DNA from 3 places in the Halomonas sp. PAMB 3232 genome. Region 1 is predicted to be linked to each of the others. Evidence: predicted binding sites of a transcription regulator. Region 1 holds the regulator's gene; each other region holds the start of a gene.
What was found. The regulator sigma-54, encoded in region 1, starts transcription at its own class of promoters, with help from an activator protein. The targets are predictions, from matches to a motif close to TGGCACNNNNNTTGCTNT.

Region 1 (7,785 bases):
AGCTCCCGGTGGCGAACTTGAACACCCCCGCGCGAGGCGAGCAGATCCTGCGCCAGCCGGTCGACCATGTAGACCGAGCGGTGCTGGCCGCCGGTGCAGCCAATCGCAACGGTCATGTAGCTACGCTGGCTATTCTGATAGGCGGGCAGCCACTTCTCGAGCCAATCGAGAATGTCCTGGCGCATATCACCGACCACCGGGTAGCTCTCCAGAAAACCGACGATCGCGTCGTCGCGACCGGTGTGGGGGCGTAGCGTCGGGTCCCAGTAGGGGTTGGGCAGGCAGCGAATGTCGAAGACGATATCGGCGTCCAGCGGCACGCCACGCTTGTAGCCGAAGGACTCGAGCGTGAGCGTAAGCTGGCTTTGGCGCTGGTGCCCCAGCTGGTCGGTGATGCGTCGGCGCAGATCGTGCACCGTGAGCCGCGAAGTGTCGATCATCAGATCCGCCAGCTCGCGAATGCCGAACAGCGTCTGCTCCTCCTGGGAAATCGCCTCTTCCAGCGTCATGTCGCTGTCGCGGGTGAGCGGATGGCGCCGACGAGTGGCGGAGTAGCGCTCAAGCAGCGTGCGCGCGTCGGTGGTCAGATAAATGACCTGAACGCGGGTGCTGCCGTTTTTGATGTCCTTGAGCAGCGCAGGGAAGCGTTCAAGCGCGGTGGGCAGATTGCGTGCATCGATGCTCACCGCCAGGTGCGTGCGCTCACCGTGCTGGCCAAGCTCTTCGACCAGCGAGCCCAAAAGCATTGCCGGCAGGTTGTCGATGGCGTAGTAGCCCAAATCTTCCAGCGCCTGAAGCGCAATGGACTTCCCCGACCCGGAGCGGCCGCTGATGATCACAAGTTGCATCGTGTCTCTCTTCGGTCAGTGAGCGCTCTTATCGGCACACGCCTGTACGTAAGCGCGATTGCGATTGAAAGGCCGGGAAAAGCGAAGGTGGTGGGCTTACCCCTGCGCCTGCTCGCGAATGCGGGCGGTGACCAGCTCTAAAAGCTCGCGCTGGCTTTCACACTTTCGAAACTGCGCGCGGGTCGTGGCGTCGTTCATGATGGTGGCGACCTGGCCCAAAAGCGCCAGATGCGTGTCGTCCGCCTCTTCCGGTACCAGCAGCACGAACACCAGATCCACTGGATCGCCATCGATGGCGTCGAAGTCGACGGGTTCGGCGAGCTTTAGAAAGCCGGCGATCGGCGCGCTGCAGTGCGGACTTCGGGCGTGGGGAATCGCGACCCCATTGCCGATGCCGGTACTGCCAAGGCGCTCACGACCGACCAGCCGGCTGAAGACTTCCTGACTATCCAGGCTCGGTGTGTTTTGAGCGATGAACGTGCTGAAGAACTCCAGCACCCGTTTTTTGCTGCCCCCGGGGACGTCGAACAGCACGCGCTCCGGGGGGAGTATGGTTTCCAGGGTCATCGAATTAACGCACGCCAGCGCCCTGGGCGCGGGCCTGTGCTTTTTCCTTGTGTTTTACCAGTTGGCGGTCGAGCTTGTCGGCCAGGGCGTCGATGGCGGCATACATATCATTGTCCTCGGCTTCGGCGTGTACGTCGGCGCCCGAAGCATGCAGCGTGCAGGCGGCCTGCTGACGCTCCTTTTCGATCGACAGCGTCACCTGCACGGTGGTGATGTTGTCGTAGTGGCGTTCGATACGCTCGAGTTTCTCGTTGACGTAGTCACGCAGGGCGTCTGTCAGTTCCAGGTGATGACCGGTAATGTTCACTTGCATCGACGTACTCCTAATCCAGGACTGTCCTTCGATTGTAACCCTTTTTCCGCCATTGCAAAGCCCTGCCGGCAAGTTTCCCGTTTAACGTAAACGGCGCCGCTCACTGGAGGAGGGAATGCCCATCGCTTCGCGGTATTTGGCCACGGTGCGCCTGGCCACGTTGATGCCGTTGGCCTCAAGTAGCGTGACCAAATGGCTGTCCGATAGCGGCTTGCCTGGCGTTTCGTCTTGAATCAGTTTTTTGAGCCGGGCGCGGATCGCGGTGCTGGAGTGGCTGTCGCCGCCGTCCTGACCGCTCACCTGGCTCGAGAAAAAGTACTTGAGCTCGAATACGCCGCGGGGCGTGTGAATATATTTTTGCGTCGTGACCCGCGAGATCGTCGACTCGTGCATCTCCACCGCTTCGGCGATGTCGGCGAGAATCAACGGTTTCATCGCTTCTTCGCCGCGCTCCAGAAAACCGATCTGGCGAGCGATGATTTCGCGGCCAACGCGCAAAAGGGTGTCGTTTCGACTCGACAGGCTCTTGATCAGCCAGCGCGCCTCCTGCAGGTGTTCTTTCAAGAACTGATTGTCCTGGCTCTTGTCGGCGCGCTTGATGAGGCTGGCGTAGTCCGGCTGAACGCGAAGCTTGGGCAGCGCCTCCGGATTGAGCTCGAGATGCCAGCCTTCCTGGTCGTGACGGACCACCAGATCCGGGGTGATGTAGCTTTGGTTGGTGGCACCAAAGGCGCTGCCCGGGCGCGGGTCGAGGCTTCGAATCAGCCGGACGACGTCGTCGAGCTGCTCGTCATCGAGGCTGAGGCGGCGTTTCAACAGGCGCAGGTCGTTCTTGCCCAGCGCTTCCAGAAACTGACGCACCAGGCGCCGGGCCTGCATCAGCAGCGGGGTATTGTCGGCAAGCGCTGCCAGCTGTAGCAGCAGACACTCGCGCAGATCGCGGGCGAACACGCCGGTGGGCTCGAACTGCTGCACGCGCAGCAGCACGTTTTCCACCTCCCGCTGGCTCAGGCCGTCCAGGCCCTGGGCCTTGAGGCCTTCGCGAATGTCGTTAAGCGGCTGGGTCAGGTAGCCGTTGGCATCCAGCGCGTCGATCAGGCTTTCGGCAATGGCATGGTCTCGTGGGCTGGTATCCGTCATCGCCAACTGCCACAACAGATGCCCCTGAAGGCTTTGGCCAGCGGCCTGGCGCTCGAAATCCGGGCCTTCGCCGCTGCCACCGGCGGCCATGTCCTGGTAGGTGTCGGACCATTCGCTGTCGGTGGCAAGCTCCTGGGGGATGCTCTCTTCCCACTCGGTTTCTGGCGTCTCCTGGGTTGTCTCTTCGCCGAATTCGTCTTCCTGCTCTAAAAGCGGGTTGGCGTCGAGCGCCTGCTGGATCTCCTGGCGCAGGTCCAACGTCGAGAGCTGCAGCAGGGCGATCGCCTGCTGCAGCTGCGGTGTCATGGTCAGCTGCGTACCGACGCGCAGCTGTAGAGAAGCTTTCATGACCATCGAAGAACCACTCGTTACTCGTAAAGCTCCACACTAGAGCGAGACGGGGTTCGACGCAAGTGCAATAAATATGCCACTACCCGGAACTTTATGGTTGTCACCGGGTTAGAGGCGAAAATCTGCGCCCAGATAGACCTCGCGCACCTTTTGATCGCCAAGAATGGCGTCGGCGTCGCCGCTTGCGATGATATGGCCGTCGCCGACGATATAGGCGATGTCGCAGATATCCAGCGTTTCACGGACGTTGTGGTCGGTGATCAACACGCCGATATGGCGCGCCTTGAGCGCAAGGATGATCGACTTGATCTCGCCGACGGAAATTGGATCCACCCCGGCGAAGGGTTCGTCGAGCAGGATGAAGGCCGGGTCAGTGGCCAGCGACCGGGCGATTTCCACGCGGCGGCGCTCGCCGCCGGAGAGGCTCATCCCCAGGTTGTCGCGAATGTGGGTGATGTGAAAATCTTCCAGCAGCTGCTCCAGGCGCGCCTGGCGGGCAGGGCGGTCCAGCTCCTTGCGCGTCTCCAGAATGGCCATGATGTTGTCGGCCACCGAGAGCTTTCTAAAGATCGATGCCTCCTGGGGCAGATAGCCGATGCCGGCGATGGCGCGCTCGTGCATCGGTGCCCGGGTCAAATCCAGCTCGTCGATACCTACGCTTCCGGCATCCGCCTTGACCAGCCCCACGATCATGTAAAACGAGGTCGTCTTGCCCGCCCCGTTAGGGCCAAGCAGGCCCACGACGCTGCCCTGGGTGATCTCCAGATTGATATCCTTGACCACCCGGCGACGCTTGTAGCTTTTGGCCAGGTGGCGGGCGTGAAGCGTCTTGATCGCTTCAGGTTGGGTGCTCGACACGATGACTCTCCTATTGCGCGGGCTGCAGCGTCATGCGGATGCGCTGGTTGTCGCCACCGCTGACGTCGGAGCGCGCCTGAACCACTTCGCGGTCGATAAAATACTCCAGCCGCCCGCCACGAAAGCGGTCGCTGCGCTGGGTGAGCTCGGCCTGATCGATCAGCTCGACCCGGCGCTCGCTGACGTGGTAAACGATGCGTCGCGCCCAACCCTCCATGGGCGCCGGCTCATTTTCGAGCTGGTTGCGAAGATAGGCGCGCTCGCCGGTGGCGGTCGCCTGGGAGAGCTCGCCGGCATCGTTGCGCGTGATTTCGACGCGGTCGCCGCGAATCTGCATCTCGCCCTGGCGAATGTTGACGTTGCCGGAATAGACCGCGGTGCCCGCACGCTGGTCGAGGTCGAGCCGGTCGGCTTCCACTTCGACGGGCGCCTGGCTGGTTTGCGCCTGGGCGGTCAGCGGCAGCGCCAGGCTCAGCAGTGCGATTCGTAAATAAGCGTGCATAACTACTCCTGCAAGGTGGAATCCGAAACGGTAGGGTCCTGGGGTGTCGGGTCGGCGGCTTGTTGCGCTTGAACCGGCGGATGCGTGCCGCGCACGTTGTCGCTCAGGCGTACCTGGCTTTCATCGAGCCAGACGTCCATGCGCTCGGCACTCATACGTTGGGGCGGCTGCTGCAAAAGTGCGGGCGCCTCGGTATAGGCGTGGCGCTCGAGACCCTCGTAGTGTAGGCGCTCGGTATCGAGCTGCCAGCCCTCGTCCGGGGCGAGCAGCCGGGCATTGCCTTCCAGGATCAGCGTCTGGCGCTCGTTTTGCAGCGTGCCATGATCGGCGCTGGCAAGCCATTGACGCTGCTCACTGTCGTAAAGCGTTGCCCGCGGCGCCTCGATTTCGGTCAGCGCGCGCTGGGGCGTATGCACCAGCCGCGGCGTATCGAGGCGCTGAGAGACCCCGCCGGTGTCGTTGAAAAGCGTAAGCCCTGCATTCTCGAGCACGTGGCCGGGCTCTTCGCGCTGTACGTCCGGGTCGACCGCGACCGTCGCCGGGCCGCCCGGGTCCAGCCACACAAGCCAGGCGCCCAGGGCGATGACCAGGGCGGGAAGCCAAAGGCGTTTTTTGATCCGTCTTGCCGTCGAGCCCGGCATCGTGTCACCTCGGGGTCGGTTCAAGGGCGGCTTTCGTCGAGGAGAGCCGGTGAGTCTTGCGCGCGATCATCGCGACCGCAAGGTTATAGACAGGTAGTCATGTTAAAGATAGGTAGTCATGTTAAAGATAGGTATCCATCACCGCGTCCCAGTGGCCCTGGGTCATCAGCAGCGTGTCGCAAATTTCGCGCACCGCACCGTGGCCGCCGAGCGCATCGGTGATCCAGTCGGCGTGGGTGTGCATATAGTCCGGGGCGTTGGGGACGGTGATGCCGACGCCTGCGCGCTTGATGCACTTGAGATCCGGCAGATCGTCACCGCAGTAGGCCACCTGATCGAGATCCAGTGATAGCCGCGAGCAGAGCGCTTTAAGCGTGGCGAGCTTGTCCTCGACCCCCTGGTGGACGTGGGTAATGCCGAGGGCGGCGGCGCGCTGGCTGACCATGGGAGAGTCGCGGCCGGTAATCAGCGCAACGTGAAAGCCGGCGCGTTTGAGCAGTTTGAGCCCGTGTCCATCCTGGGTGTGAAACGCCTTGATCTCGATGCCGTCGGCCTGGAAATAGAGGCGTCCATCGGTCATGACGCCATCCACGTCGATGGCAAGCAGGCGAACGTTACGAAGGCGGTCGTTGAGAGCGTCGGGGACGGCCATGGGGACTCCGTTATCATCAATAAGGTAAACGTTGATCAAATCACGCCGCTGGAGAGCAGGTCGTGCATGTGTAAGGCACCGATCGGGCGCTCGTGTTCATCCACGACCGCCAGCGCCGTGATACGGCTATCTTCCATCAGGCGTACCGCTTCGGCGGCGAGCATGTTGGGCCCCACGCGCTTGCCGGGCCGTGTCATCACCTCGTCGACGCTGACTTCGCGAAGGTCGAAATGCTCGTCCAGGGTGCGGCGCAGATCGCCGTCGGTATAGACACCGGCCAGACGCCCCTGATCGTCCACCACGCAGGTAAAGCCCAGCCCCTGGCGGGTGATTTCCAGCAGCGCATCGCGTAGCGGGCTTCCAAGCGCCACCGCCGGCAGGCGATCGCCGCTGTGCATCAAGTCCTTGACGCGCAAAAGCAGGCGCTTGCCAAGACTGCCGCCGGGATGCGATAGCGCGAAATCCTCGGCGGTGAAGCCTCTCGCTTCCAGCAGCGCCACCGCCAGCGCATCGCCCAGTGCAAGGGCGGCGGTGGTCGAACTGGTCGGGGCGAGATCCAGCGGGCACGCCTCGCGGGCAACGCCGCTGTTTAGATGCGCATCGGCGTGAGTGCCAAGCGTAGAGTCCGGCCGGCCGGTCATGCTGATCAAGGGCACACCCAGACGCTTTAATAACGGCAGCAGCGCTGTGACCTCGGCGGTTTCACCGGAGTTGGACAGTGCGATGACCACATCGGCGCGGGTGATCATGCCCAGATCGCCGTGGCTCGCCTCGCCCGGATGGACGAAAAACGCCGGCGTACCGGTGCTGGCAAGCGTGGCGGCGAGTTTACCGGCGATATGGCCGGATTTCCCCATGCCGGTGACTACGACGCGCCCCTGGCAGGCGAGAATCAGGGCGCAGGCCCGGTCGAAATGTTCGTCCAGCTTCTCCTGGAGCTCGCCAATGGCGGCCTGCTCGATCGAAAGCGTGCGCAGGGCGCTTTCGCGTAAAGCGCCGGGGGTGCCGTGAAACGCGGGCATGAGGGCCTCTTGAATAAAGATGTCGTGGGACAGCGCTCTAGAATAGCATTTTGCGCTGGCGCACTGGTACGGCCATTTTTAACAAGGCGTTAGCGCCTTTGGCGTCAAGGATTTGCGCGTTGGTTAAGGCGGCGACAGGTGGCGTTAAGGTACAATGTTCGCTACTATTCGAAAACACTGTTTTTTTTGAAAGCCGGTCCTGATGAGCCCGCGTTCCTGCGTTTGCGGTTAGTTGGTCAGCTATCCGCCCCAAGAGGAGGGTTTATCCACCCATGACTCCCGCGCCCTTCATCGAAATCGAAAATCTGCATTTCTCTCGCGGTGACCACGACATCTTCCGCGGTGTGAACCTTCGTATTCCGCGCGGTCAGGTCACCGCCATCATGGGGCCAAGCGGTACGGGCAAAACGACGCTTTTAAAGCTCATGGGCGGGCAGCTCACGCCGGACCGTGGACGGATTCTGATCGACGGTCAGGACGTGCACCGGCTTTCGCGCAAGGCGCTGTTCACGCTGCGAAAGCGAATGGGCATGCTGTTTCAAAGCGGGGCGCTGTTTTCGGATTTGAACGTATTCGAAAACGTCGCGTTTCCGCTGAGAGTACACACGGACCTCCCTGATGCCATGATTCGCGATCTGGTGCTAATGAAACTGCAGGCAGTGGGGCTGCGTGGCGCCCGCGAGTTAACCCCTGCCGAGCTCTCCGGCGGTATGGCCCGGCGCGTGGCGCTGGCTCGCGCCATTGCGCTCGACCCGGAGCTGGTGCTCTATGACGAACCTTTCGTTGGTCAGGACCCGATCTCGATGGGCGTGCTGGTCCAGCTCATCAAGCGGCTCAACGAAGCGCTCGCTTTGACGTCGGTGGTAGTGTCTCACGACATCAAGGAGACGC
Region 2 (7,785 bases), 1.8 Mb from region 1:
TGACCGTAAGCCACCGGCAGATATTTTCGAGCTGACGCACGTTGCCCGGCCAGTCCAGTTTGGTCAGGTGCGTTTCGGCATCAGAAGTGAGCACCTTGATGTCCGTGGCGAGCTCCTTGGCAGCTTCGGCGAGAAAGTGGCGCGTAAGCCTGGGGATGTCCTCGCGGCGCTCGGAAAGCCTGGGCAGGTGCACGCGAATGACGTTCAAGCGGTGAAACAGATCCTCGCGAAAACGCCCTTCGTCAACCAGCGACTCCAGGTTCTGGTGCGTCGCGGCGATGATGCGCACGTCCACCTTCACCGAGGTGTGCCCACCGACGCGGTAGAACTCGCCGTCGGCCAGCACGCGCAGAAGCCGCGTCTGGGTTTCCGCGGGCATGTCGCCGATCTCGTCGAGAAACAGCGTGCCGCCGTTGGCCTGCTCGAAGCGCCCCTGGCGCAGGGCGTTGGCGCCGGTAAAGGCGCCCTTCTCGTGGCCGAACAGCTCGGATTCGATCAGGTCACGGGGAATGGCGGCCATGTTCAGCGCGATGAACGGCTTGCCGGCCCGAGGGCTGTGCTGGTGAAGCGCCTGGGCGACTCGCTCCTTACCGGTGCCGGATTCGCCGTTGATCAAGACGGTGATATGCGAGTGCGACAGCCGGCCGATGGCGCGAAACACCTCCTGCATGGCGGGCGCTTCGCCGATGATCTCGGCGTTGAGCCCCTCCGGCACGCTCACCGGGCGCTGGCGCTCACGGGCGTGGGCCACGGCGCGGCGCACCAGCGCCAGCGCCTCGTCCACATCGAAAGGCTTGGGCAGGTACTCGAACGCCCCGCCCTGGTAGGAGGCCACGGCGCTGTCCAGATCCGAGTGGGCGGTCATGACGATGACCGGCAAATCCGGATGAGCTTCACGTACGCGCGACATCAAATCCAGCCCGTCGATGCCCGGCATGCGGATATCGGTGACCAGCACGTCCGGCGGGTCGTTCAAAAGCCGCTCGAGGGCGGTGTCGGCGCGTTCGATACATTCCACGTCAAGGTCCGGCTGCGCCAGGGCGCGCTCCAGCACCCAGCGAATGGCGCGGTCGTCGTCGACGATGATGACCCGTGAAACATCGGCGTGTGTCGTCTCAGTCATGACGCGTCTCCGGTAAGAGGATTAACCAGCGGAATTAAAAGACGAAACTCAGTCCGTCCCGGGTGTGAGTCGCATTCGATCAATCCGTGATGTTGATGCAGAATCGACTGAGCGATCGAGAGGCCCAGGCCGCTGCCTTCCGCGCGCCCGGAGACCATGGGGTAAAACAGCGTGGCGCGCAGGGCTTCCGGAATGCCGGGGCCGTTGTCGATCAGGCCTACCTCGCTGACCAGCCGGTGGCGCTCCGCGCCCAGGGTGAACTGGCGCTTGGCGCGGGTGCGCAGCACCAGCTCCGGCGCCTCGACCCGGGCTTCGGTCATCGCCTGCACGGCGTTGCGCGCCACGTTCAGCACCGCCTGAATCATCTGCGACTCGTCGCCGGAGAGCTCTGGCAGGCTCGGGTCGTAGTCGCGGGTGATGGTCACCGTCGGGTGTTCGGCCAGCAGCAGCGCCCGCACCCGCTCCAGAATCTTGTGAATATTGACCGGGGCATAGCGAGTCATACGATTCGGGCCGAGCATCGAATCTACCAGGTCCTTCAGCCGGTCGACCTCTTCGACGATGATACGGGTGTACTCGCGCAGCGCCGGATCATCAAGATCGCGCTCCAATAGTTGGGCGGCGCCGCGAATACCGCCCAGCGGGTTTTTCACCTCGTGGGCCAGGCCCCGAGCCAGCACCTTGATGGTCTCCTGGCGGGTCGTCAGCGCCTCCTCGCGGGAGATCTGCATCAAACGGTCGCGGGGTTCGACTTCCAGCAGCAATTCATCCGCCGAGAGCGGCGTGACCGTGTAGTCCACCGTGAGCGGCTCGCCGTTGAGCGGCGTAATGCGCGCCTCGCGCTGGGTGTAGGGATGAAAGGCGTCGCGCGCCTTGGCCAACACGCTATCGACGCTTTCGCCGCAGCCCAAAAGGGTATCCAGGCTCATGCCCTTCACGCGGCTGATACTCACGGCCAACAGCGCTTCAGCGGCAGGGTTCATCCAGCCAACGCGCAGTTCACCATCCAGCAGCAGTACGGCGGTGGTGAGATGTTCGAGTAAACGCTGATACATGGCGTGTCCTGAGGGGCCTTGGGTAAGTCGCGTGACGCTGCGAGGTTCAAACGTTGGGTCGCAAGCGCATGCACTGAAAGTGCAAAAAGCGCGCCAATCGCGCATCGATCGCGCCCCTGATGGATTAATCGCCTCAAGGCGGCGCAAAACGATGCGCCATTGCAACGCGGCGTAAAATTCACACGACGCTAATGCACTATTTTAGTGCATATTATCGCGGCGCGACGATGATACTCACCGCTTCGGTGCGGTGCTGAACCCGCCCCTGGCTGTCGAGCAGCTCGGCTTCCAGCCGATGCGCCCCCTGAGTGAGCCCGGTGAGCCAGAAGGCGTCGCTGTGTAGCGCCGACTGGCTGATCTCGCCGTTCACCAGCAGCCGAATCTGGTGATCCTCGCGCAGCGGCGGTTGAACGCGCACATCCACCGGCGTCATCGTGTCGTCGAGCCGCGTGCCGGGCGCCGGGCTTTCGATCGCGAACCGGTCATAGGGCATGAAGGGCTGACCGGGCCGCGCCTGGCTGCGTGACGGCGGAGGCGGCGGCGCGCCTTGCACGCTCGGCAGTGGCGCCAGCGTCACGGCCTCGCCACCGCTTTCCGGGTTGTCGGTGTAGGTCACCCGGCCGCTCTCATCGACCACACGGTACACCGTTTGCGCCTGGGCCGGACTTTCTGCCAGCCACAGCGTCAGGCTCCCCGCCAGGACGCAAAGCATTGGCGCTTTGGCCCGGCGCGCCCACCGATCGAATGTCGCTTTCATGGCGATTCCCCCATAAAAAAACCCCGCCGAGGCGGGGTTTGGAGCCAATACACCTCGAAGGTGAGGTGGGCCGCTGCTTAGCAGCTGTAGTACATGTCGAACTCGATCGGGTGTGTGGCCATGCGCATGCGCGTGACTTCTTCCATCTTGAGCTCGATGTAGGCATCGATCATGTCGTCGGTGAACACGCCACCTTCGGTCAGGAACGCGCGGTCGGCGTCGAGCGCTTCCAGCGCCTGATCCAGGCTGTTGGCGACGGTCGGTACGGCCTTGCCCTCTTCCGGCGGCAGGTCGTACAGGTTCTTGTCCATCGCGTCGCCCGGGTGGATCTTGTTCTTGATGCCGTCGATACCGGCCATCAGCATCGCCGCGAACGCCAGGTACGGGTTGGCAGTCGGGTCGGGGAAGCGAGTTTCGACACGCTTGCCTTTCGGGCTCGCGGTGTACGGAATGCGGATGGAGGCAGAGCGGTTACGCGCGCTGTAGGCGAGCATGACCGGCGCTTCGAAACCCGGCACCAGACGCTTGTAGGAGTTGGTCGACGCGTTGGTGAACGCGTTCAGGGCGCGAGCGTGCTTGATCACACCGCCGATGTAGTAAAGCGCCATTTCAGAAAGACCCGCGTACTCGTCGCCGGCGAACTGGTTTTCACCATCCTTCCAGAACGACTGGTGCACGTGCATGCCCGAGCCGTTATCGCCCACCAGCGGCTTCGGCATGAAGGTGGCGGTTTTGCCGTAGGCGTGCGCCACGTTGTGGATCACGTACTTCATTTCCTGAACTTCGTCGGCCTTCTTCACCAGCGTGTTGAACTTCACGCCGATTTCGTTCTGGCCGGCGTTCGCTACTTCGTGGTGATGCACTTCGACGGACTGGCCGATCGCTTCCAGGGTGTTACACATCGCGCCACGAATGTCGTGGAAGCTGTCGACCGGGGGTACCGGGAAGTAGCCGCCTTTCACGCGCGGGCGGTGGCCAAGGTTGCCGCCTTCAACGTCGCTATCGGTCGCCCAGGCGCCCTCTTCAGAGCTGATCTTGAACATGGAGCCCTGGATATCGGTTTTCCAGTGTACCTGATCGAAGATGAAGAACTCGGGTTCCGGGCCGAAGAAGGCAGTGTCGCCAAGGCCGGTGGACTCGAGGTAGGCTTCAGCGCGCTTGGCGATGGAGCGCGGGTCGCGATCGTAGCCCTGCATGGTAGCCGGCTCGATGATGTCGCAACGCAGGATGATGGTCGCGTCTTCGGTGAAGGGGTCGAGGAAGGCGGTGCCGTCTTCGGGACGCAGAATCATGTCGGATTCGTTGATGCCCTTCCAGCCTTCGATGGAAGAGCCATCGAACATTTGGCCGTTTTCAAAAAACTCTTCGTCGACGTCCCGTGCCGGTACGGTGACGTGCTGCTCTTTACCGCGCGTATCGGTGAAACGCAGATCTACCCACTTGACTTCATTTTCTTCGATTAGCGCGAGCGTCTTGGCTGACATACTGTTCTCCGTCTCCGGTATGAGCGTGGCTTAAAGCGTGTACTGTAAGCGATCGATTAAACGTATTGTTGAACAAAGCCGTCGTACGCAACGTGCGTAAGCCACGCCTTCGTTGTTTGTTCGCGTGATAGGCGCTGACTCCCGCCCTGACACCTGCGATTCAAGGTAAACCGGCTCTCGTTGTAGCACGCCCAAAAGCGTTTGCCTACGACGCCAGCCGTTGCCTTTTAGTAAGCATGTAGCGTGCCAACTTTGCACCAATATGGCATGCCCTATAACAAGACACTGTTTTGAAAAGTTTTTTCAATTTATTGGCGGTGCAACCTCGATGCATAACGCGGTTGGCTCGCTTCCAGCCTGCGCCCACAAAGCGAAAAACGCACCACAAACGATCACTCAGTTAAAATTTGAACCAAAAAAGTGCATAGCTGTTGATGAAATAGCCAGAACGAAACAATCAAACGCCTTTGCGCCTAAAAATGATGCGTGCCACCGCCTTTCGATAAGGCGATTCCACGGGGCCTCTAATGAAAAAGGCCACAGGTGGCCGATTGCCGACATTACAAACTACACTAAGCTCATCATTCACCCGGTAAAAGGACCCGCAGAATGCATCAACACATCGAATGGGACGACCCAGGCAAAACCAGCGTATCGGAATACTTCAAGAACGACCCGAACCACGACGCCCCCCGCCGCGGCGACATCCTCTCCGCCCGTTACCAAAACCGTATCGTGCGGGTGAAGGTGGAAACCTACCGGGAAGACGAAGGGGTCAGCGTTGGCAGCGTCGCCGCCATCCTCGACGCCCACGGCCACCGCTTCAAAACCCACGGCAAACTCAGCCTCGACGACATCGTCCGCCTGCCCGATGACAAGCGCGCGATGGAACACTGGGATGAGGGCGAGAAATAACGTTAAGCTTCCTTCTCGCTAGTATGGCCCCACCGTTTGAGTGCTTGGATTCCTTGAACGGTGGGGTTAATCCTTTAACAGGTTTTTACAAGCCAAAGTAAAAACTCAAGTCCTTGTCCGTATTAAATTAAATACTTTAGATTACTTACCTCGTTTCAAGCTTTCTAGATCAAGTACTATCGACTTTTTAATTGCCCTGGCTTCCACCGTATTACATTTTGCATCCATCGTTTCTGCATGCCATTTTTTATACTTAACTTTAGGCATATAATTAGCGACGCCACATAAAAAACCATCAGGTAAAACGGTACTTTCTCAGCGCTGTCCGCATTAGTCGAGGTTCAATTTTTCGAGCTTCTTATGATCACTGAGCCATTCTAAACCACGTACCACTACCCTTAAAACCATCTGAATGATACTAAGTACTGCTTCAAGACCTAGCATGGTTCGTTTTGACGAGTGACATTAAATTTTACTTCAAGATAGTACCTGACGCACTCTGGTGAATAAAAATGAATGCTCGCCAGGTCCATGTTATTTCGCTAGATACTCAAACCCTCGAATCGTTGAAAGAATTTCGTTCATAGACAGATCAGTAGTGTGTAGTCTTCTTAGGACAAAAATTCCACCACTACGTATTGAGCGAGAACATGACTAAACTGGCGCTCCTGAAGATGGCTTTGAACGAAGGCTAGTGAAGCTTGGCATGCTGTATCTCAATTTTTATACTCATGGAGACTCAGCTCGCTCATAAGGAGACGGGGGTGGCTGGGGGTATACAATTAAGCGCAATACATTGATAATCGGCGTTTTGTGATGCAGTGATACTTAGATTAATAAGACGCGCTTTAAGTAGAAATGACAAAGAATTGGCACGAGCAACTTAGCATGCTAAAAAAAGCAAAAGAAATGAGTCGTAAGTCACTTACAGCACTTTGCGTTAAATAAAATATTTTCTCACCTACTTCTGCATGCGTATATGCTATTCTCAACCACGCTTACTGGATATAAATATATGGAAATTAATATCAGTAAAAAAAACAAGCTTTATTTTGACAGGAGCAACTACTCTTCACACACCTTCTCTTTTTTAAGATCAATGCACAATGTTGGAAAAAACTGTCTTCTCATATATTTCTCACATAACCAACCAAGAATTAAAAGTGATTCGACAGAACTGGCTTTAATGCAATCTATTGTTTTTACTGTACGAGCACTTGAAACTTTCACAAGAGATTCTTTCATAACTTGTTTAGTAAACATAGACGGCTTCGAAGAAGAAATTTTAAAGAGAACACATGAAAAATACACAGAATATATCAAGGAACTTAGAAGTGAGCCTTATATTCTGCATGAATATTTAGCCTCGATACAGAATTTTCAAAACTTAGATGGAGTTAAAAAAGCTTTTTATCCGTTATACAAAAAGAATTTTCTTACGGTTATTGACGAATATAACACACATGCTTTTATATTCGAAAATGAAACAAAATTAGCACAACTATCTATGATTACTTACTTTAAATCTTGGAGGACATCACTGAAAAAACTATATGATGAAAGGCATGAAATAACTCACAACGCAAACCACAAAATCTCTTTAGATTATGATGACTTCATTAAGCTTTTTAAAACAGCACTTATGTTCGGTCAAATCATTGGAATTATAATTGGTGCATTAGCAAGCACTGATGACACACCAAGTAGTGGACAGGTTCTAATTGAAGCTCCTTTGTATAAAATAATGTGTTGGCGACATTTCCTAATGCATGGAGAGCCATCATTAAGCGAGTTATTCGAAAAAGTTAAACACTATAAAGACGAGAAGAAACTAGCAAGCATAGGTCCTTTTGTATTTCAAGGAATGGAAATTCTTCAGTGTGATTTTGGCAATGACGCATTATTTGATAAAAAAAATGTTTCCCATATTATTGAGATTTCAGAAAATGGTGATTTTAGAATTAAAAACATAGCAAGTATTTAAAAGAGCTATATGGACGGTCAACTCGTCAGCTTAATATTTTTTGCTTAGATGCGGAGGTTACTCTCGATATGGCCATTAGGAACCAAGAGACTCAATAACTGACCAAGCTTTTAGTGGAAGAAATACAGGCCTGTGAAAATCGGCATCTTATAAAGTGAGACCGCAGAGTTAGCTTGGCCGTAAGAATGATTCTGTGGCGTCTTTTGAACCCCCTTCAGCACTTCCAATGGTCACGCTTAAGATGGGCCTCCCATGAAAAACCAATCCCTTATCTTTTTTATCCCATATATTTTTCACACTTGGTCTACGGCCAAAATGTGATCAGCTTAAGGTAGGCCCCCTTCGCTAAGGGGCGGAATATACTCCGCTTAAATTACTGCATATAAATGAAAAATAAGAAAGGGTTCACTATGACCAATACCTACAAGAAGCTCGTCAAGCGAGTGAAGCGCAAAATCGGCAGCCCA
Region 3 (7,785 bases), 1.3 Mb from region 1:
TCGGTGAGAAAAACGGTCAGAAGCCCTGTCAGCGCGGCGCCAATGAGCTGCACCGGGCCGCTTTGCTGTTTGGTCAGTATCCAGACGATGACGATGCCGAAAACGATCGAGTGGCTGATCGCGTCCGACAGCATGCTGTTGCCGCGCAGCACCAGAAAGGTGCCCACCGCGGAAGAGGCGATGCCGACCATGGCGCCGACCAGAATGATCGGCAGCGCCGTGCTGTTCAAAAGCTCTGCGATCATGGCGTGGCCTCCTCGAAAGCGGCGACCACTTCCCGGGCGCGGGCGCGGCCCGACGCGGTCAACGCCACGCCTGCCTTGTTTGACGAGCGGGCAACGTGGCCCTGACGGGTGAGCGCTGCCAGCGTGCGCCGGGCGCTGGGGCTCAGGCGCGGCGGCGTTTGCGGATGCTTGTGAAGAGCGTAGAGCAGCTGCTGGGTGTGCAGCTCGCGCTTCTGGCGATAGTGCTTCACGATGCCCCACAAAAGCCCTCGGCCGGGGGCCAGCGCCAGCGACAGCAACACGATGGCGGTGGCGGTCAGTACGATCAGCGGGCCGGTGGCAAGTCCGCGCGACAGCGTGCTGATGGTGGCGCCCGAAACGCCGCTAATGATGCCAACGCCAGCGGCGATCACCAGCATGCCGCCCAAATGGCGGCTCCACTGCCGCGCTGCTGCGGCCGGCGCCACGATCATCGCAGCCATCAAAATCACCCCGACCATTTGCAGGCCGACCACCACGGCGAGTGCCACCATGGCCGTGAGTACCGCCTCGATGGCCGCCGCGGGCATGCCGAGGGTACGGGCATACTCGGGGTCGAAGGTAACCAGCTTGGCCTGTTTCCAGAACGCGGCGAGCAGCGCGAGGGTGGCCAGCGTAATGGCGCCCATCACCCACAGATCCGAGCGCAGCGTTGCCGCGGCCTGGCCGAACAGAAACGCCTCCAACCCCCCCTGGGCGGCGTTGCGGGTGCCCTGAATGTAGGTGAGCAGCACGATACCCACGGCGAAAAAGAGACTCAGGCAGACGCCCAGCCCGGCGTCGGTTTTAAGCCGGCTTTTACGTGTGAGCAGCAGCATGGTGAGCGCGGCCAGCGTGCCGGTGACCAGCGAGCCGATAATGATGCCGCCCAGATCGCGGCTGCCGGTGATGATGAAGCTCAGACATATTCCCGGCAGTGCGGCGTGGGAGATGGCGTCGCCCAGAAGGCTCTGACGGCGCAGCACCGCAAAGCAGCCCAGCGGCCCGCTGATCAAGCCCAGAAGCGAGGCGCCGATCACCACGTTTTGAAAGGTGTAGTCCGATAAAAGCTCAAGCCAGTGCATGCATCACGTCACTTTGGAGGCGGGGAACATCAGCGATTCGCTGTCGCCGAGCAGGGCGATCTGGCCGCCGTAGGCCTTGCGCAGATGATCGATCTTGAACACGTCGCGCGCCTGGCCGGCGGCGATCACGCGCACGTTCAAAAGCAATAGCCAGTCGAAGTACGTACTCACCGTTTGCAGGTCGTGATGAACGACGATCACCGTTTTGCCTTCATCGCGCAGGCGGCGCAGGATGTCGATGATCGCCCGCTCGGTGGTGGCGTCGACCCCGGCCATGGGCTCGTCGAGAAAGTAGACGTCGGCTTTTTGCACCAGCGCGCGGGCCAGAAACACCCGCTGCTGCTGACCACCGGAGAGCTGGCTGATCTGGCGGTTGGCAAGCTCGCTCATGCCGACCATCGCCAGCGCTTCCATGGCCTCGCGGCGCTCGCGTCGGCCCGGGCGCCGGAGCCAGCCAAGGCGCCCGTAAAGCCCCATCATCACCACGTCCAGCGCCGTGGTGGGAAAGTCCCAGTCCACGCTCGAGCGCTGCGGCACGTAACCCACGCGCTTGCGTTGGGAGGCGTAGGACTTGCCGTGCACCCGCACCTCGCCGGAAAGCGACGGTACGAGCCCCAGAAGGCTCTTGATCAGCGTGCTTTTGCCCGCCCCGTTGGGGCCAACGATGCCCGCCATGACGCCGGCGGGAATATCCAGCTCGATATCCCACAGCACCGGCTGGTTATGATAGCTCACGGTCAGGTTCTTGATACTGAGTGCCGGCTCAGCGTTACCGGTCGTTGTCATCAAACAGTGCCTTTGATCGTCAGGTGTCGAGCTGCCATTCACTTGCCCAGCCCTCGAGCGCTTGTGGCAGGGGGGCGAGGGAGCCGCCCAGCGCCTCGACGATGTGTTCGGTATTGCGGTAGATCATGCCCATGTAGGTGCCGTCGACGGTGCCGTCGTCGCCCATGGCGTCGGAGTAGAGCTCGCCGCCGACCACGACCTCATGACCTTTTTGGCGCGCCGCGTCGATCACCGCCTGAATGGTGCGCGGGTTGATGGTGCTTTCGACGAATACCGCCGGCACGTTGCGCTCTACCACACTATTGGCCATGTTACGGATATCGGCAATGCCGGTTTCGGTTTCGGTACTGATGCCCTGGATGCCCTCGACGTCGATATCGTAGGCGCGGCCAAAATAGCTGAAAGCGTCGTGGGCGGTGACCAGTACGCGCTGCTCCTCGGCAATGGAAGCGATGCTCTCCTTGACCCACTCGTGCAGCGCGAGAAGCTCGGTTTCGTAGCGCTCGGCGTTGGCCTCGATGGTTGCGGCACACGCCGGGCGCGCCTCGATCAGGGTGTCGCTCAAGGTCGGGACGATGTGCGCCCAGAGCGAGACATCCATCCACAGGTGCGGGTCGACCCCGAAGGCGCCCTGGGACGTGATCAGCGCATCCTCCTCGATCGACGCGGGGGCGACGGCAAGCGTCGGCGTGCGTGTGGCAAAGTTCTCCAGCACCGAGCCAAGCTGGCCCTCCAGCGCATAACCCGAGTAGAGAATCTGCTCGGCGCCGCGCAGCATGGCCACATCGTTGGCGCTGGCCTGGTAGAGATGCGGGTCGACGCCTGGGCCCATCATCGCCTCGACGCTGATGCACTCGCCGCCCACGTTCTGGGCCACATCGGCAATCATGCCGATGGTCGCCACCACGTTCAACGGCGGCTCGTCGGCCAGCGACAGCGAGCTCAGCGGCAGTAGCGCCATAGCGGCAACGAGACGTTGTACGGCCATGATGGATCCTCACGGTGATCGAAAAGCGGGCGTTTTTTTGCGTCTGGTAAGAAGTATAGCCTTTGCTAAGTTTCCTGCCAGCGGCGCTGCCTGTCAAGCGATGCAAGGGCGAGAAGACGTGCCCCGGCCCCCGGGAAAAGGGCCGAGGAAAAGGATCAAGCGCCGCGTGCGGCGAGGCGGCGCTGCTGCAAAGGACGCACCACAAACCCATCGATGAGCAGCATGACGAGAATCGCCGCGCCGGTCAGCGGAAAGAGCACCCCACCAACGACGAGAATCGCCAGAATGCCGCGAAACGCGCGCTTGTCCCGCGGCAGCGGCGGCACGCCCAGCCCGCCTGTCGGGCGGCGTTTCCACCACATGACGCCGGCGCTGACGCACAGCAGGATGATCGCCACGCACACCGCCAGAAAGAGCAGCTGATTCGCTCGCCCGAACTGCTGACCCATGTGCACGTTGATGCCGAACTCCAGCCACCGCCCGAGCGGGCCGTAATCGGCGTAGCGCATGTCCACGAGCGGCTCGCCGGAGTAGCGGTCCAGATGCACCACCCGCTGCTGGCTCACCTCGTCCGGGTAGACCGAGCCGGAGTAGACGCCGGTCGGGGTAGTGGGCAGGCTGACCGCAAAGCCCGAGTGCAACCCAAGGCGCTCGAAGGTGGCCACGGCCTCGTTCAGGCCGATATCCGCCTGGCCCGTCGACTTGGTCGATTCGGGCACGTGCGCCTGCTCCAGCGACCAGCTCGTCGGCGCCTGCTCGCTCAGTCGCGTGCTGGACATTGGCACCTCGGTTCGAACCCCGGCGGGGTAGCCGAAGTTGTTGCCGTTGGCCCACTGGTTGACCTGAGCGCCCCACACGCCGGACCAGGGCATGCCGGTGATTGCCAAAAACAGGATGAAGGCGCCGACGAACAGCCCCGTCACCGCGTGCAGGTCGCGCCAGAAGACGCGCTTTTGCGGCGCGCCGCGTACGCTGACCACACCGCCCCTGGCGTTGGTGCGTGGCCACCATAGATACACGCCGGTGAGCACCAGCAAAATCGCGAAGCCGCCGGTGATCTCGATCAGCTTGCGCGGCGTGGCGCCGAAGAGCTTGAAGCTGTGCAACTTTCGCACCGTCCACATGATCGTTCCGCGATCGTCCAGTGCGCCGAGCACGCGCCCGGTGTAAGGGTTCACATACACCGCCAGGCGCTCGTCGTTGGTCGTGCGCACGGTGACTTCCGCCGAGCTCTCCGGCGTGGCCGGAGCCGTGTACTTGAGCGCCGTACCCGGATGCGCGTCGAGGGCAGCGCTCACCTGAGCGGCGGGCGTTTGTACGCTTTGCTGCACCGCGACGCGTTTGACGTCGGCGTGGACGATGGCATCGATCTCGTCCTTGAAGAGATACAGCGCCCCAGTGATCGAGAGGGTGATCAGAAAGGGCAGCACCAGAAGGCCCGCGTAGAAGTGCCAGCGCCAGATGGCGCGGTAGAGATCGAACGGCGTCTTCGCCGCCGATCGGGGGTCGACATGAGCAGTCATTACGGCTCCTACAGCGCCCGCTCGAAGGGGCGCCCGAGTGATAGCGACACGCACCCGGCGGCCAGGGGCGGCCGTCAGGTCGTCAGAATCGGGTCATGCAAGCTGATGGGTGTCGTCAGGCGAGCGGCGGGGCGCGGACAGGCGCATGCAGGTAGTTGTCGAAGGACGCGAACCCCTGATGCGGCGGCTTTGGCCGCGGGGCGTGGTGAACGAATGCCTGCCGCGCAATGGCGGGCAAAAACGCATGAGCCGAGGGAAACTGCTGCCACAGGGAGCAGTAGCCGCACTCGTGAAACCAGGTGAAGATGGGCTCGATCGACGGCTCAGGCAACGTTTCTGGGGCGGCGTGAGAGCGGTGCGCCGAGGATGGGTGGTCGTGGTGCGCGCCGGAGGCGGCGTGTCGATGCGCCTCGTGATGACCGGCCTGGGACTGCGAAATCAGCGGGCCGATCAGCAGCAACAGCATGGCCGTGAGCGCCGCGTGAAGCGCAACGCGGTACCAACGACGATGGGTAAAGCGCTGAAGTGGCAAGATGACGACCCTTGGCAAAACGTCGATAGCGGGCCTTGAGGGGCAGGCGGCCCGATTGATCGTGCCATGGTAGCGTAAAACGTGACCCGTTAAGAGGTTCGCGATGTGGCCTTTTGTCCCGGGCTCGGTCCCATTATTGCACGGCTTGCGCTTTTATGGTGCCTTTTCAGTCAGAATGTTCAATTCTGGTGCATGGCGTTGGTCACGATGAGTTGCTCTGCCCCGGCAAAGGGCCGCTTGGCATCCTTTCACCATTTTGGCGCATTAATTGCATTGGTCAGGGAATATGAATCAATCGATCAAGAGCGACCGTCTGATGACGGCATGCGATAGCAACGCATCATACACCCCCTCCGGCCACCGTTTCGACGACCAGCGCCGCTGGGCGGCGTCGCTTGCGCTGCGTTTTGCCCAGCGCGACGGCGCCACGCGCATGACTCAGGCGCGCCATCAGGGCCCGCTTCGCGTACAGCGCCCGTTCTACCCGGAAGGCCGCGGTGAGGCCTGCCATATCTACGTGCTGCACCCGCCTGGTGGTTTGGTCAGCGGCGATGCGCTGAGCATCGAGGCACAGGTGGAAAAGGGCGCCCACGCGCTTCTGACCACCCCCGCCGCCAACAAGCTCTACAAGGCAGACAGCCAGGGCGTGGCCTGGACCCAGCGCACTGCGCTTACCGTGGAGGATGGCGCGGTGCTCGAGTGGCTCCCCCAGGAAACCATCGCCTTCGATGGCTCGAAAGGCGAGCAGCGCACCCATATCGCCCTTCACGGTAGTGCCAAATGCCTGGGCTGGGAGGTGATGGCGCTGGGCCGCCCGGCAAGTCAGCTTCCGTTCGTGTCCGGGCGCATCGAGCAGCACTTTCGCCTGACGCTGGACGGCAAGCCCCTGTGGCTCGAGCGCCAGCCGCTGGACCCGCTGCACCCGCGTTTCGTCGGCCGTTGGGGCCAGGGCGGCGCCACGGTGCAGGCCACCCTTTGGGCGATAGGACTCGAGGACGGCCCCGCCGCCATCGAGGTGCTGCGCGAGACGCTTGCGGCCGAGCCGAACTGGGCAGTGACGCTTCGCCATGGCGTGCTGCTTTTGCGCTACCTGGGCGGCTCGCGGGTGGATGCCTGGTCGCTTTGCGAGCGGGCCTGGCAGCTTCTGCGCCCGCGCTTGATCGACCGCGAGGCCCACACGCCGCGCATCTGGCTGACCTGACGCTTCATCTTTTTGAGAGGATAACGCCGCATGGAACTGACCCCGAGAGACAAGGACAAGCTGCTGCTGTTCTCCGCCGCGCAGCTAGCCGAGCGTAGAAAGGCGCGCGGTTTGAAGCTCAACTACCCGGAAGCCGTGGCGCTGATCAGTTTCGAGATCATCGAAGGCGCCCGCGACGGCAAAACCGTGGCCGAGCTGATGAGCTTCGGCCGCGAGATATTAACCCGCGATGACGTCATGGAGGGCGTGGCCGAGATGGTCGACGAGGTGCAGGTCGAGGCAACGTTTCCCGATGGCACGAAACTCGTGACCGTTCATACGCCGATCAACTAGCGTTACACCCCTTGGAGGCAGCCATGATTCCTGGTGAGTATCAGTTAAAAGAGGGTGAGATCGAGCTGTGCGCCGGCCGCGAGCGCATCACCGTGGAGGTCGCCAACACCGGCGACCGGCCCATCCAGCTCGGCTCTCACTACCACTTTGCCGAGGCCAATCCGGCGCTTGAGTTCGACCGCGCCAAAACCCGTGGCTACCGGCTCGACGTGGCCGCTGGCACCGCGATCCGCTTCGAGCCGGGTCAGAGCCGCGAGGTCACGCTAATTCCGTTCGTCGGCAAGCGCGAGATCTACGGTTTCCGTGGCGATGTCATGGGTGCGCTGGAAGGAGACACGCAATGACCACGAACAGGATTAGCCGTCAGGCTTACGCCGACATGTACGGCCCCACGGTAGGCGACCGCGTGCGCCTGGGCGACACCGAGCTCTGGATCGAGGTCGAGCGTGACGCCACCCACTATGGCGAGGAAGTGAAATTCGGCGGCGGCAAGGTGATCCGCGATGGCCAGGGCCAGAGCCAGCGCGTCGATTCCGCGGTGATGGATACCGTCATCACCAACGCGCTGATTCTCGACTGGTGGGGCATCGTCAAGGCGGATGTCGGCCTGCAAGCCGGGCGTATCGCTGCCATTGGCAAGGCGGGCAATCCTGACACTCAGCCGGAGGTGGAGATCGTCATCGGCCCGGGCACCGAGATCATCGCCGGTGAAGGCAAGATTCTGACCGCCGGCGGCATCGACGCCCACATTCACTTCATCTGCCCCCAGCAGGTGGAAGAGGCGCTGATGAGCGGCGTGACCACCATGCTCGGCGGCGGCACTGGCCCCGCCACCGGCTCGAACGCTACCACCTGTACGCCCGGCGCCTGGCATATCGGCAAGATGCTCCAGGCGGTGGACGATCTGCCCATGAACATCGGCCTGCTCGGCAAAGGCAACGCCAGCCTGCCGGAAGGGCTCGAGGCGCAGCTCGAGGCCGGCGCCATGGGGCTCAAGCTTCACGAGGACTGGGGCACCACGCCGGCGTCCATCGACACCTGCCTGAGCGTGGCGGAGAAGTACGATGTGCAGATCGCGATTCACACCGACACACT

Region 2: glnL (nitrogen regulation protein NR(II)) is a predicted target of sigma-54. The motif match lies at 2,257-2,274, and genes of this name have one in related genera.
Region 3: RN346_RS01310 (urease accessory protein UreD) is a predicted target of sigma-54. The motif match lies at 5,414-5,431, and genes of this name have one in related genera.

What each region holds. Positions count from the first base shown of each region.
Region 1 is NZ_CP134865.1:1,575,667-1,583,451, forward strand. Features, by position in the region: gene rapZ (RNase adapter RapZ) at 1-848, opposite strand, end outside; gene RN346_RS07110 (PTS sugar transporter subunit IIA) at 945-1,415, opposite strand; gene hpf (ribosome hibernation-promoting factor, HPF/YfiA family) at 1,420-1,728, opposite strand; gene RN346_RS07120 (RNA polymerase factor sigma-54) at 1,810-3,222, opposite strand; gene lptB (LPS export ABC transporter ATP-binding protein) at 3,328-4,053, opposite strand; gene lptA (lipopolysaccharide transport periplasmic protein LptA) at 4,088-4,579, opposite strand; gene lptC (LPS export ABC transporter periplasmic protein LptC) at 4,582-5,220, opposite strand; gene RN346_RS07140 (HAD family hydrolase) at 5,342-5,872, opposite strand; gene RN346_RS07145 (KpsF/GutQ family sugar-phosphate isomerase) at 5,908-6,894, opposite strand; gene RN346_RS07150 (ABC transporter ATP-binding protein) at 7,167-7,785, shown strand, end outside.
Region 2 is NZ_CP134865.1:3,444,539-3,452,323, forward strand. Features, by position in the region: gene ntrC (nitrogen regulation protein NR(I)) at 1-1,123, opposite strand, end outside; gene glnL (nitrogen regulation protein NR(II)) at 1,120-2,178, opposite strand; gene RN346_RS15785 (DUF4124 domain-containing protein) at 2,390-2,935, opposite strand; gene glnA (glutamate--ammonia ligase) at 3,013-4,419, opposite strand; gene RN346_RS15795 (hypothetical protein) at 5,029-5,334, shown strand; gene RN346_RS15800 (HEPN domain-containing protein) at 6,350-7,318, shown strand.
Region 3 is NZ_CP134865.1:279,020-286,804, forward strand. Features, by position in the region: gene RN346_RS01280 (metal ABC transporter permease) at 1-245, opposite strand, end outside; gene RN346_RS01285 (metal ABC transporter permease) at 242-1,327, opposite strand; gene RN346_RS01290 (metal ABC transporter ATP-binding protein) at 1,331-2,113, opposite strand; gene RN346_RS01295 (metal ABC transporter solute-binding protein, Zn/Mn family) at 2,133-3,101, opposite strand; gene RN346_RS01300 (PepSY domain-containing protein) at 3,257-4,624, opposite strand; gene RN346_RS01305 (DUF2946 family protein) at 4,740-5,156, opposite strand; gene RN346_RS01310 (urease accessory protein UreD) at 5,473-6,357, shown strand; gene RN346_RS01315 (urease subunit gamma) at 6,388-6,690, shown strand; gene RN346_RS01320 (urease subunit beta) at 6,714-7,034, shown strand; gene ureC (urease subunit alpha) at 7,031-7,785, shown strand, end outside.